Regions from separate parts of the Zhongshania guokunii genome, predicted to be linked through region 1. Evidence: predicted binding sites of a transcription regulator. Region 1 holds the regulator's gene; each other region holds the start of a gene.
What was found. Region 1 encodes sigma-54, which starts transcription at its own class of promoters, with help from an activator protein. Its sites were predicted from a motif close to TGGCACANNNNTTGCNNT; they were not measured.
Positions count from the first base shown of each region.

Region 2: AB4876_RS12480 (NarK family nitrate/nitrite MFS transporter) is a predicted target of sigma-54. The motif match lies at 1,839-1,856, and genes of this name have one in related genera.
Region 3: AB4876_RS12530 (alginate export family protein) is a predicted target of sigma-54. The motif match lies at 2,606-2,623, and genes of this name have one in related genera.

Region 1 is NZ_JBFRYA010000004.1:154,245-158,432, reverse strand. It holds gene rapZ (RNase adapter RapZ) at 1-359, opposite strand, end outside; gene AB4876_RS06165 (PTS sugar transporter subunit IIA) at 359-808, opposite strand; gene hpf (ribosome hibernation-promoting factor, HPF/YfiA family) at 848-1,135, opposite strand; gene AB4876_RS06155 (RNA polymerase factor sigma-54) at 1,217-2,707, opposite strand; gene lptB (LPS export ABC transporter ATP-binding protein) at 2,963-3,688, opposite strand; gene lptA (lipopolysaccharide transport periplasmic protein LptA) at 3,691-4,188, opposite strand, start outside.
Region 2 is NZ_JBFRYA010000010.1:105,936-110,123, forward strand. It holds gene nirB (nitrite reductase large subunit NirB) at 1-1,479, opposite strand, end outside; gene AB4876_RS12480 (NarK family nitrate/nitrite MFS transporter) at 1,898-3,370, shown strand; gene AB4876_RS12485 (bifunctional protein-serine/threonine kinase/phosphatase) at 3,423-4,188, shown strand, end outside.
Region 3 is NZ_JBFRYA010000010.1:117,718-121,905, forward strand. It holds gene AB4876_RS12510 (MotA/TolQ/ExbB proton channel family protein) at 1-70, shown strand, start outside; gene AB4876_RS12515 (ExbD/TolR family protein) at 80-661, shown strand; gene AB4876_RS12520 (ExbD/TolR family protein) at 658-1,188, shown strand; gene AB4876_RS12525 (hypothetical protein) at 1,185-2,186, shown strand; gene AB4876_RS12530 (alginate export family protein) at 2,708-3,961, shown strand; gene mpl (UDP-N-acetylmuramate:L-alanyl-gamma-D-glutamyl-meso-diaminopimelate ligase) at 4,048-4,188, shown strand, end outside.

The DNA of each region.
Region 1 (4,188 bases):
ATCGCGTCGGCCAGCGGCAGTGAATCGGTTGCTAAGGGGTGGCGGCGACGGGTTTCGCTGAAGCGCTTAATTAACTTGTCGTCACCAGCATCGAGAAACACTATTCGCAGTTGAGCGTGTTTTTTGACTTGTTCACAGAGCGATTTAAACTTTGCTAAGCCAACTGGAGAGTTGCGGGCGTCGATACAGACCGCAACTTTCTGGTGGGCATTCAGCGGGTTTTGCGCTAGTTCGCGCACTAGTTCAGGTAGTAGCGACACCGGTAAATTGTCGATGGCATAAAAGCCTTCATCCTCAAGTTGGTGAAGGGCGGTACTTTTTCCGGAGCCGGAGCGGCCGCTGAGGATGATCATTTCCATTAGGGTTTCAATGCACGTTCAAGTAGCGCTTGGTCGGAGTCGGCATTGCGCAGGTCGCGACGAAACTCTTCCTCGTTAAACGCTGTGGCCAGTGCGCCGAGAACCTTGAGGTGCTCATCGTGGGCTTCGGCAGGGACAATAAGGGCGAATACGAGATCCACGGGGGCGTCGTCGATGGCCTCAAAGTCGATGGGCTGCTCTAGCTTAAGGAGCATGCCGGTGATCGCTGAGCAGCGGTTGCTGCGGCAGTGGGGAATCGCCACGCCGTGGCCGATACCGGTACTACCCAGACGTTCTCTGGCGAGCAATTCATTGAATAATTCGTCGGCGTTAAATTCGTCATTATCGGCACTGATTTCAGTAGAGATGTATTCGAGAAGACGTTTTTTACTGGTAACGGACGCACCGCTATGGGTGCGTCCTAGTGTGAGAATGGAATTGAGTATCATGGTTTCTTGCAACAGAGAGAGTGAGTGGATCGAAAGGTCTCAGCGACCTAGCGATTTTTCTTTGTGTTTAATTAATTGCCGGTCGAGTTTGTCGGTTAGGCTGTCGATTGCCGCGTACATATCCTCCGATTCACAGGTGGCAAATAAATCGGCGCCGGCAACGTGAACGGTGGCCTCGGCTTTCTGGACCAATTTTTCCACAGACAGGGTGACGTCGGTATTGGTGATATTGTCAAAGTGTCGTTGAAGTTTGCCGAGTTTTGTATTGACGTAATCGCGAAGAGACGGGGTGACGTCAACGTGGTGACCACTAACAGTAATCTGCATATTTTACTCCTTCATCGCTGAATATAACTAGCGCCTCACGGCGCGTGTATGACGACAATGACCGTAACAGGGGCACTGCCACTATACTAGTCGTTTCCGCTCGTTTGAGGGCGGAATAACCAGTGATTCTCGATATTTTGCAATGGTGCGACGGGCAACTTGGATGCCTTGCTCGCCTAGTAAGTCAGTGATTTTGCTGTCGCTCAGCGGCTTGCGCGGGTTTTCAGCGGCAACCAGTTTTTTGATTAGAGCGCGAATCGCGGTAGAGGAGCATTCACCGCCAGTATCGGTGGACACATGGCTGGAAAAGAAGAATTTGAGCTCAAAAATTCCCCGCGGGGTGTGCATGTATTTTTGGGTGGTTACCCGTGAGATGGTGGATTCGTGCATGCCCACCGCCTCGGCAATATCGTGCAGGACGAGTGGCTTCATGGCCTCTTCGCCGTACTCAAAAAAGCCGCGCTGGTATTCGACAATTTTGGTGGCGACCTTCATTAAAGTCTCGTTGCGGCTGAGCAAGCTTTTAATGAACCAGCGCGCTTCTTGCAAATTGTCGCGAATATAGTCGTTGTCGCTGCTATTGCTGCTTTTCCGCGCCAGTGCCGCGTAGTGGGCATTAATCTGGATTTTGGGGGCAATGTCGGGATTTAATTCGACCAACCAGCGATCATCCTTCTTGCTTACAAACACATCGGGAACCACATACTCGGTTGAGTCGGCACCAATGCCGTCACCGGGAGTGGGGTTGAGTGATTGAACTAATTTAATCACTTCGCGAAGCTGTTCTTCTTTCAAGCGGCAGCGGCGCATAATCTGGTTATAGTCGCGATTTCCCAATTGCGCCATATATTGGCTTACAACAAGGCTAGCTTCTTCGACGTAGGCTGTGCCTGCGGGTAATTGCTTCAGCTGAATTAAGAGGCACTCTTGTAAGTCGCGGGCAGCGACCCCCGGAGGATCAAATTGTTGAATGAGGTGTAAAACCGCATTGAACTCTTCAATTTCAATGTCTTCATTGGCAAAGCCTTCAACTAATTCTTCGGCGCTAACGGTTAGTCGGCCTTTTTCATCGATGGCATCGATAATGGCTTCGGCAATAATGCGGTCAATTTCTGACAAGCGACTGAGGTTAAGCTGCCAGCGCAGGTGGTCTTGTAGGGAGTCGGAGCTGGAGTTCCGGTAATCGTTGTTGTAGTCGCTGTCTTCCGACGAGGAGCCTGAGCCCGTGCCGCTGCCGGTGGTTTGGTAAACGTCGTCCCACTGGCTGTCGACGGGCAGATCTTCAGGTATATCACTGCGCTCAGCCCAGTCGGCGTCGGCTTCTGGTTGTGGCGCTTCTGTCTCTTGATCGCTGGTTTTTTCGGCCTTTTTGGGTTCGGCGGAGGTCGGTTCGATATTGACCTCGATGTCTTCGCCCTCGTCGCTGATTTCAAGTAGTGGGTTTGAGTCTAGCGCCGATTGGATTTCTTGCTGAAGGTCGAGGGTGGATAATTGTAATAAGCGAATCGCTTGTTGCAGCTGAGGTGTCATGGTCAAGCTTTGACCGACTTTGAGCTGTAGCGATTGTTTCATAGGCAGTGGCTTCTACAACAGGACAGTGGCAACACGAACAAATGAGTTTGTTCTACCGGCAATGATTATGCCTCTCTCTCAGTGTAGTCGGGACAATCATTGCCTGCAATACCTGTGCCGGTTCATTTGTAAAAGACTGGTAGTCTTTGAATAAAAACGTCGTGTTGCGCAATGGCGGTGGCCGTGCACTGCGACAGCCAAGTTTAGAACCTTTGGCGTGGCCGCAAAGTTACTGTTAAAACCTGTCGGGTGGGCTTATAGCGTAAATTTATCGCCAAGGTAAATGTCGCGCACAATCTGGTTGTTGAGTACGGTGTTGGCGTCACCTTCGGCGACAATACGGCCTTCGCCAACGATATAGGCTTTGTCGCAAATGTCGAGGGTTTCACGAACATTGTGATCGGTGATTAGTACGCCTATACCTCGCGCCTGCAGATGTTTGACGATATTTTGGATATCGTTTACCGAGATAGGATCGACGCCGGCAAAGGGTTCGTCAAGCAGGATAAAGCTGGGTTCGGTCGCAAGTGCGCGTGCAATTTCAACTCGGCGGCGCTCGCCGCCTGAGAGTGACATGCCCATGGATTTGCGAATATGGGTGATATGAAATTCCTGGAGGAGGGCCTCGAGTTTTTCATTGCGCTGTTTGCGGTTGAGGTCGCTGCGGGTCTCTAGAATGGCCATGATGTTATCGGCGACGCTCAATTTACGAAATATTGACGCTTCCTGGGGTAAATAACCGACGCCGTGTTTGGCGCGGCCGTTAATTGATAAGCGGGTAAGGTCGCGGTCATCGAGCCGGATCGAGCCGCGGTCGGCATTCACAATGCCTACAATCATGTAAAAACAGGTGGTTTTGCCGGCGCCGTTGGGGCCGAGTAGGCCTACTATTTCACCGCTGCTAATGGTGAGCGACACATCCTTAATGATTTCGCGGCCCTTGTAGGCTTTGGCGAGATTACTGGCTTGCAGTACGGGCATAATTAACGCGACTCTTCGCTATTGGTGCTTTCCGCTGGTGGGCTATTAGCGGGCTTGTCGTCGGCAGCGGTTTCGCTGTCGGGGATGGCTTGGGGTTGTAAGGTCATTTTAACGCGATGTTCTTTTTCATCGGTGCCGCCGTCGGCAACTACCATTTGTTTGCGGCCGCTGTACACCACGCGATCACCGGAGATCTTTGAGCCCTGGTGGGTGATGGAGGCATTGCGTTGCAGCAGAATCTCTTCCTGCTTTAGGCTGTACTCAATACGCTGAGCACTGGCAATGACCACGCCTTCATTGGCTCTGGGTTGCTGTTCGAAATAAGCGGGGCTGCCCTCGGCAATAACTTTTTCTACCTTGCGATTGGCCTCGATGATTGTAAGTTTGTCGGCGGTAATTTTGAGTGAGCCTTGGCTCATGCTGACATTGCCGATGTAGACACCTTGGTTATTTTCATAAATAGCTCGGTCGGAGCTTAGGTTTATGGCCTGCTTGCGATC
Region 2 (4,188 bases), on a different contig from region 1:
GTAAGGAAAATGCTCGCAGAGGTCGGTGTTCACCTCAACGCCCATTTTAGTCAATTCGGCGTTCAGCACTTGGCCGACGAGGGCAGTACAGCCGCCGCAGGTGGTTGCTGCTTTGGTACAGGCTTTAAGATCGCCAACCGTCATCGCGCCGCCCTGAACCGCCGCGCATAAATCGCCTTTACTTACATTGTTACAAGAACAAATTTGCGCAACATCGGGCAGGGCGTCTACACCCAAGCCCACGCCAGCACTGCCGTCTAGGCTTGGCAAAATCATGCTCTCGGGTTGTTCCGGCAGAGTGATTTTGTTTAAGGCAAATTGAAGTAGGGTGCCGTAGTCATTGGCCTCGCCAATCAGCACGCAGCCCAGCAGGTGTTGGCCGTCGCTGCTGACCACAATCTTTTTATAGACTTCGGCTTTCTCGTCGATAAAGGTGTAGCACTTGGCGTCGGGGGTGGTGGCGTGGGCGTCGCCAATCGAGGCAACGTCAACACCCATGAGCTTGAGCTTGGTGCTCATGTCTGCGCCAGTAAAAGCTTTTTCTTCGACGCCGCCCAGTACGTGGTCGGCGGCTACTCGTGCCATATCCCAGCCAGGTGCAATCAAGCCGTAAATGCGGCCGCCCCACAACGCGCACTCGCCAATGGCGTAAATGGCTGGGTCCGAGGTTAAACAGGCGTTATCAATAACAATTCCGCCGCGCTCGCCAACCTCGAGCTCACACTGTCGGGCTAGAGCGTCTTGGGGGCGAATACCTGCTGAGAAAACCAATATATCGGTTTCTAGTTCGGCGCCGTCAGCGAATTGGAGCTTGTGAACGCAGTCATCACCATCAATAATTTGCTGGGTGTTCTTTTGGGTGTGGACTGACACGCCCAAGTCTTCAATTTTGCGGCGCAATAGGGCGCCGCCGCCTTCATCGACCTGTACGGCCATGAGGCGGGGGGCAAATTCGATAACGTGGGTTTTTAGCCCTAAGTCCATTATTGCTTTAGCGGCCTCGAGGCCAAGTAAGCCGCCACCAACAACGGCGCCAACTTTGGCATTGGCCGCAGCGGCAGTAATCGCTTCTAAATCCTCAATGGTGCGGTAAACAAAGCAATTTTTGCGGTCGTGGCCGGGTACTGGCGGCACAAAGGGGAATGAGCCGGTCGCCAGAATCAATTTGTCGTAGGGGTATTGTTCGCCCTTGTCGGTGCTAACGATTTGCGCCGCGCGATCTATAGCAATGACTTTTTCGTGGGTGAGGGCGGTAATATTGTTGTCGCTGTAGAAGCCGTCTTTAACCATATTGAGCGAGGCGGCTTCGCGGGTTTCAAACCACGCGGTGAGGTGTACGCGGTCATAGGCTGGGCGAGGTTCTTCGCCAATAACCGTGATCGCAAATTGCTCGCCTCGACCGCTTTCAATAATAGACTCGATGAATTGGTGGCCAACCGGGCCGTTACCAATAATAAGTAGGCGTTGTTTGTCTGTCATGGTTACTTCCTTTGATACTTTGCGCGGTGGCTATCTATTTGGCGGCCGGTGCTGCGGATGGATATTGCTTAAATAGATAGCAAAAGCTGTGCCACTGTTTTTGGTGGAAATTAAGGTGTTGATTTATAAATGTTATTTCGGATTTATGCGTCCTTGTGGTGCAATTTTGGGGTTTATGGAATTACTCGAAGGGGGATTTGTTGGGGCGCAATGCTCGGTGTTGGTGCGGAATAGGAGGTCTTAATCCTGTCGTTAGGCGCACTAAAATGATGCAAAAATACAGCTTTGGGTGTAAAGAAATAAAAATAAATCTTTCTAAACAGTGCCTTAGGATGATGGCTAATTTTGACGTATATGTTTGGCACAGGCCTTGCTCTCATGAGAACAATACTTACAAATGGCCATTATGGAGCTATTAATGTCTTCCTCGACTTTAAATGTGCTTGATCTCAAGCAAGAGAAAATACGATTACTTCACTTAAGTTGGTTTGCCTTTTTCCTCAGCTTTGTGGTGTGGTTTAACTTTGCACCGATGCTGTCCTCTATAAAAGAAGCATTTGATCTGACTAATCAGCAGGTTAAGGCGCTGATGATCCTTAATGTGGCGCTCACCATTCCCGCCCGCGTTATTATTGGTATGTTGGTGGATCGTTTCGGGCCGCGCATCGTCTATAGCGCCCTTTTGGTGCTTGGCGGCATGGTATGTGTTGCCTTTGCCTTTGCTAACAGCTACGAAGCGATTGCCTTGTTGCGCTTCTTAATGGGCTTTATCGGTGCTGGTTTTGTTATCGGTATTCGCTTAGTGGGTGAGTGGTTTCCGGCGCGTCAAGTAGGCTTGGCTGAAGGGGTTTACGGCGGCTGGGGTAACTTTGGCTCGGCGGCAGCAGCAATGGCTCTGCCGACCTTGGCCTTGTACTTTGGTGGTCCAGATGGCTGGCGCTACGCGATTGCTTCTACCGGCGTAATTGCCTCTATCTACGGCGTGTTCTTTTATTGGCGCGCTCGCAATACCCCGAAGGGTTCTACTTACTTTAAACCCAAAAAATCTGGCGGTTTGGTTGTGAGTAGCAAGCGCGATCTGATCTTCTACATTGTTATGTGCGTGCCTATGTATTTGGCGCTGGCGACATTGACGTGGAAGTTGTCGCCAGTGAATTTGGGAATGCTGAATAGCACGGCATCAATGGCGTTATATGTGGTCTTGGCGGTTTTATTTGTAGTGCAAGTTAGTCAGATTCTGCGGGTAAATAGCGACTTGTTAAACAATGTCGCAATTCCAGAGATGCAGCAGTACAAGTTTAAACAGGTCGCGATCTTGAATGTGGCCTATTTTGTGACTTTTGGTTCTGAGTTGGCAGTGGTGTCCATGCTGCCTTTATTCTTTATGGAAACCTTTGAACTGAGTGCAGTGGCTGCCGGAATGTTGGCCTCGGGCTTTGCGTTTATGAACTTGGTGGCGCGTCCCGGCGGCGGTTATTTGTCGGATAAGTTTGGTCGCCGCAAATCGCTGTCTATTTTGGTCGCTGGCTTAGCGGCGGGCTATATGGTGCTGAGCAATATAGATTCGACTTGGACAATTTGGGTGGCGGTGGTTTCGACCATGTGCTGTTCTTTCTTTGTGCAGGCCGGCGAAGGCGCAGTATTTGCAATTGTGCCCTTGGTTAAACGCAGTATGACTGGACAAATTGCCGGAATGACGGGTGCTTACGGTAATGTTGGGGCGGTTATCTTTTTAACAGTATTGTCCTTTGTGAGCGCATCGGACTTCTTCCTTGTGATTGCCGCTTGTGCAGCGTTTGTGTTCGTTGCTGTGCAGTTTATGGAAGAGCCTCAGGGTCATACCGCGGAACTGAATGACGATGGCAGTGTTGCGCTGATCGAAGTTAGTTAAAGTACAGTGTATGTTAAGCGCATAACTGTGGTTCATACCTCGAGAACGTTACATGCACTTTGACGGTGGTTTAAAGTTGGCAATTGCCCAGCGCAGCAGTGCTGGGCAAAAACCGGTTAACGAAGATAGCTTGGGTATTTGTATACCTAAGGATGAGCAAATAACCACCAAAGGCGCGGTTGCAGTTATTGCCGATGGCGTGTCCGCGGCAGAGGCCGGAAAGGAGGCGGCAGAAACCTGCGTAACTGGTTTTCTAAGTGATTATTTCTCAACCCCAGATTCTTGGTCGGTAAAGCGATCTGCACAGCAGGTTTTAAATGCATTGAATCGCTGGCTGTACGGTCAAGGCCAGCATTATCTGCAGGCCGAAAAGGGCTATGTTTCCACGCTCAGCATTGCGATTTTTAAATCGCAAACAGCGCATTTATTTCATGTCGGCGACAGCCGAATTTACCGTTTGCGGGACGGTTGCCTTGAGCAGCTTACCCGTGATCACGCCATGCCTATCAGTCGCGGTAAGTCGTATTTAACTCGCGCAATGGGTTTGGATATTAATTTAGATGTCGACTATCGCGCGGCCGATGTGGCGGTAGGTGATGTATTTCTATTGAGCACCGATGGCATTCACGATGTATTGAGTAGTGGGCACTTACAGGAACTTATCGGCACAATAACTATAGCGGCAGATCTGGACGCTATATGTCAGCAGATGATTGATGAGGCGCTGGCGGCGGGTAGTGACGATAATCTCAGTTGCCAGTTATTGCGAGTTGATGCGCTACCGTTGGAGGATGCTGGTGATGTTTACCGCAAATTAA
Region 3 (4,188 bases), on a different contig from region 1:
CGATACCCTTGAGTCGGCTTGCTCGCGGTTTGTAACGGTTATTAGCCGCAGTAAAGCGCTGCAGCGCTGAGGTCAAAAGATGAGCGCGATGTTCGATATAGAGCCGGACGCAGATCAGGGGCCGCGCAGTTCAAGGCGTATACGGCGTCTTAAGCGAAAGCTGCGTCATCGCCCCGATGGCGAGTTAAATATTGTGTCGATGATCGATGTGTTTGCGGTGCTGGTTTTTTTCTTGCTGGTGGGCTCGTCGATTTCTGCGAGTAAATTACATGCGCTCAAATTAAACTTGCCCTCGCAAAGTGAGCAGCCGGCGGTCAGTGCTAAGCCCTCGCTGCAGTTAGCTATAAGTCTATTTGACAATCATCTTGAAATTTCAAGCAGTGAAGGCCTAGAGAAAGCGCTGCCAAAAATTTCCGGTAAATACGACACCCAGCGATTGGCTGAGCTGTTAGTGGATTTGAAAAAAAATCACCCAGCTGAATCGAATCTGAGCCTGTTTATTGCGGAGAATATTGCCTACGAAGATATTGTTGCGGTCATGGATAGCAGTCGTGAGTACCCAGCCGGAATGCTAGGTGTTGATGGTAGCCGTGCGCTGTTTCCATTAATTTCGATGGGCGATGCGCCACAAGGCAGTGCGGAGGCTAAGCTAACACCATGAGCAAGCGTCAAGAGCGAAAACTCCAGCGTGAAGTGAAGCGCGCTGGCCGAGATGTCGCTATCAATGTGGTTTCACTCATAGATATATTTGCTATTTTGGTTTTCTACCTGCTGGTGAATGCGCTGGTAGTTGAGGTCATACCGGAATATCAGAATTTAAAATTGCCCACTTCGCTCGCTACCGAGAAGGCGCAGCGCACTGTGACGGTAGCGGTAAGTGCCAGCGATATAATGCTGGAAGAACAGCGCATAATGAGTGTGGAAGATGCGCTGCAATCCGAGCAGCGGGTTCTAGCATTATTGGCGGCAGCGTTGGCGCCCCTCACTGGGACCACTGGCGTTGATCAGCTGAGTGATGGCGGTGGCCAAGAATTGAAAAACGTGGGAAGTGGCAAAGACGTTAATATAGTGGCCGATCGCGATACGCCCTATCGCTTGTTAAAGAAAATTTTAGCTACTTGTGTCGACGCTAATTTTGACCATGTTTCCCTCGCGGTGCGGGAGATTACTCAGGGAGGCGGCGTATGAAAAAGCAGCTAGCTGCCCAGGTGGTTTTGGGAAATGACTACTGGGGAATCGGATTAGCCGCCGACCGGCGTTTTAAACACGTCTTACTGAATATAGTGAGCTTGTTGCTGCTAATGTTTATTGCTGCGGCTTTTTGGAAGGTGGAGGTTGCGGAAGCGCCGCCGATTAAGCCAGCGGCCAGCTACGCTCTAGAGCTACTGCCAGCGCCAAAAGTGAAGCCAAAGCCGGTCGTAAAAGCTGCGCCTGTAGTCAAACACCAAGTTGCTAGCAAGCCTAAGGTAAGCGCCAAGAAAGCTGCGCCAGCTAATCCGGTGCCGGCCATTAGCGCTCAGGAGAGAGCCCAAACCCTAGCGGCCGCCGCCGCGCAGCGTCAAGCTGCTGCCAAAGCCGCGGCGGCAAAAGCGGGAGTGATGGCGTTTAGCGAACAATTGGCGCAACTGCGTGATAATAGCAGCGATGTAGTGATCAGCGACAAAAGTCTTAGGGAGCGCGGGGCAGTAAAAAGTGAGCTTGTCGAGCCCAGCACTGACTTGCTTTCGGCGAGTAAGCTTAGCGCTGGTCATGGCGACTATGGTAAGCGCAGTGTTAGCGGCGAACAGAATAGTACGGCGATTGGTGGTCATCGCACTGAGGCCTTGGCTGGGGTTTCGGTGCGCTCGGTACCGGCAGGAGCGAGTACTGACGGTGCAGTAGCTGGCGTCGAGCCGTCGCGTAGTTTGGAGGAGATTCAACTTGCCTTCGATCGCAGTAAAACCGCGTTCTTCGCGATATTTAACCGTGCTGCTCGCAAAGACAGTACGATCCGAGCCGGAACGGTGGTGGTGAGCTTAACGATAGAGGCCGATGGTTCGGTAAGTGATTGTAATATTGTATCGTCGAGCTTTTTTAATTCGGACTTAAAGGCAAAACTATTGCAACGCGTTGCGCTGCTAAAGTTTGAGGCCAAGGCTGTTCCTCGCTATACCTATCCTAACTATCCTATTAGCTATATGCCTTAAAGATATCCATATTGTAATTGTTCTCTTTGGCCGTCATTTGATCCTGGTCATTGTTCGTGTTTGTTTGTCATTGCGTTAGTTTTTCTGCATTGCTAGTTCGCTGTTTAAATTCTTTCTAATGGCTAATTTTTCCCCATTTAATTCCTTCTCGTATCGTGCAACGACCTGGCCGGCTTATATTTTTGTCGATCAAAATGGTAGCGTTAATTCGGGCTTTTTTGGTGCAGGGCTGAATCGCTGTGAATATTTTAGGGGTTTATATTGGTGCAGTTATGCGTCCTATTGCTACCGCTACCTTGAGAATCAATTTTATTTTTGCTTTTATTTGGTGCTTATTTAATATAGTGGAAAATACTTATAATAATTAAGCTGTTGTTTATAAGGGGTATTTTATATTTTTTTGCGGTTTTTTTGTTTTTTGGCTCGTAGATTGCTAATTGCTTGTTATCGCAAATTGATTGGGACGAGCATTGTTTGCGATGTGCATCTGCCTAACGACATTTACCTTAACGAGATACAATATGTTGATACGAAAATCATTGCCTTGGGCTATTTCTATAGGCTTATTTGGCGCTGCAGCGCAAACTTCATTTGCTGCGGAGAGTTTTACGGAAGCGCTTAGTAAGGGCGAAGCTCATGTTAATTTGCGTTTGCGCTACGAGTCGGTTGCCGAAGATGTGGCGGCGGGTGGCAACAAAACGGGTGATGCTCTAACCCTAAAAACCCGCGTGAATTTTAAAACTGATAGGCTTAAGGGCTTCAGCGGTTTTCTTGAGTTAGACGACGTAAGCAACTTTGCTGGTGGCTCAAATGACAGCGTGAATGGCAATGTTGCTGACTCACTGATTGCCGACCCAGTGGGCACAGAAGTGAATCAGGTTTATCTTGCTTACAAAAATTGGGATAGCGAATTTAAATATGGTCGTCAGCGCCTAACCTATGATAATCATCGCTTTGTTGGTCATGTTGGCTGGCGTCAAAACGAACAGACATATGACGCGTTTACCATTGCCAATAGCAGTATCGAAAATCTTAAACTGAATTACGCGCATATTTCTAATGTAAACCGGATTTTTGGTGAAGCCAGTGCGGTGGGTGATACCGAGATGGATTCCCATTTATTGAATGCCAGTTACGCCCTGCCTGCTGGCACGGTGACCGGTTATGTCTATTTGCTAGAGACTGATGATAATTTTGCGGGCTTTAAACGCATGGATACCGATACCTACGGTATTCGCTGGCAGGGTGTGGCGGGTGATCTTGCCTATAACTTAGAGTATGCGACCCAAGAAAGCGCTGGCGCAAATCCTGCCGATTACAGCTCAGACTATATGCTTGCTGAGGCCAGCTATAAATTGGCGCCGCTAACCTTAGGTCTTGGTTATGAAGCGCTTGGTGCGGACAAAGATGGTTTTTTCATTACCCCGTTGGCGACCTTGTTTAAATTCCAAGGCTGGACGGATATGTTCCTCAATAAGGGGCTGGGTAATATCAGCGATGGTATTAACGACACCTACTTCACCGTTGGTGGTGCGGCACTGGGTATGAACTGGTTGCTGGCCTACCATAGCTTTGAGTCTGAGCAAAATAATGCTGCCGGTGATAGTGACCTCGGTTCCGAAATTGGCGGCATGGTTACCAAGAGCTGGGGACCTTATTCTGCTGAATTACGCTACGCGAGCTACAGTGCTGGTGATAGCACTGGGTTTAATGGCGGTGGTTTGAGCTTGATGGACACTGAAAAAGTGTGGCTGACCTTAAGCGCTAATTTCTAATCGCGCAATGCGGTGCGTCGGCGTAGAGCTGGCGCCATAGCAGTGATACCATGCCACACAGACTTTTCTGTGTGGCGTTTTTATCTATGCACCTTCATATTTTGGGGATTTGCGGCACCTTTATGGGTGGCCTTGCGATTCTTGCCCGCGAGCTGGGTCACACCGTGACTGGCTCCGATGCCAATGTTTACCCGCCAATGAGCACCCAGCTGGAGTCCCAAGGTATA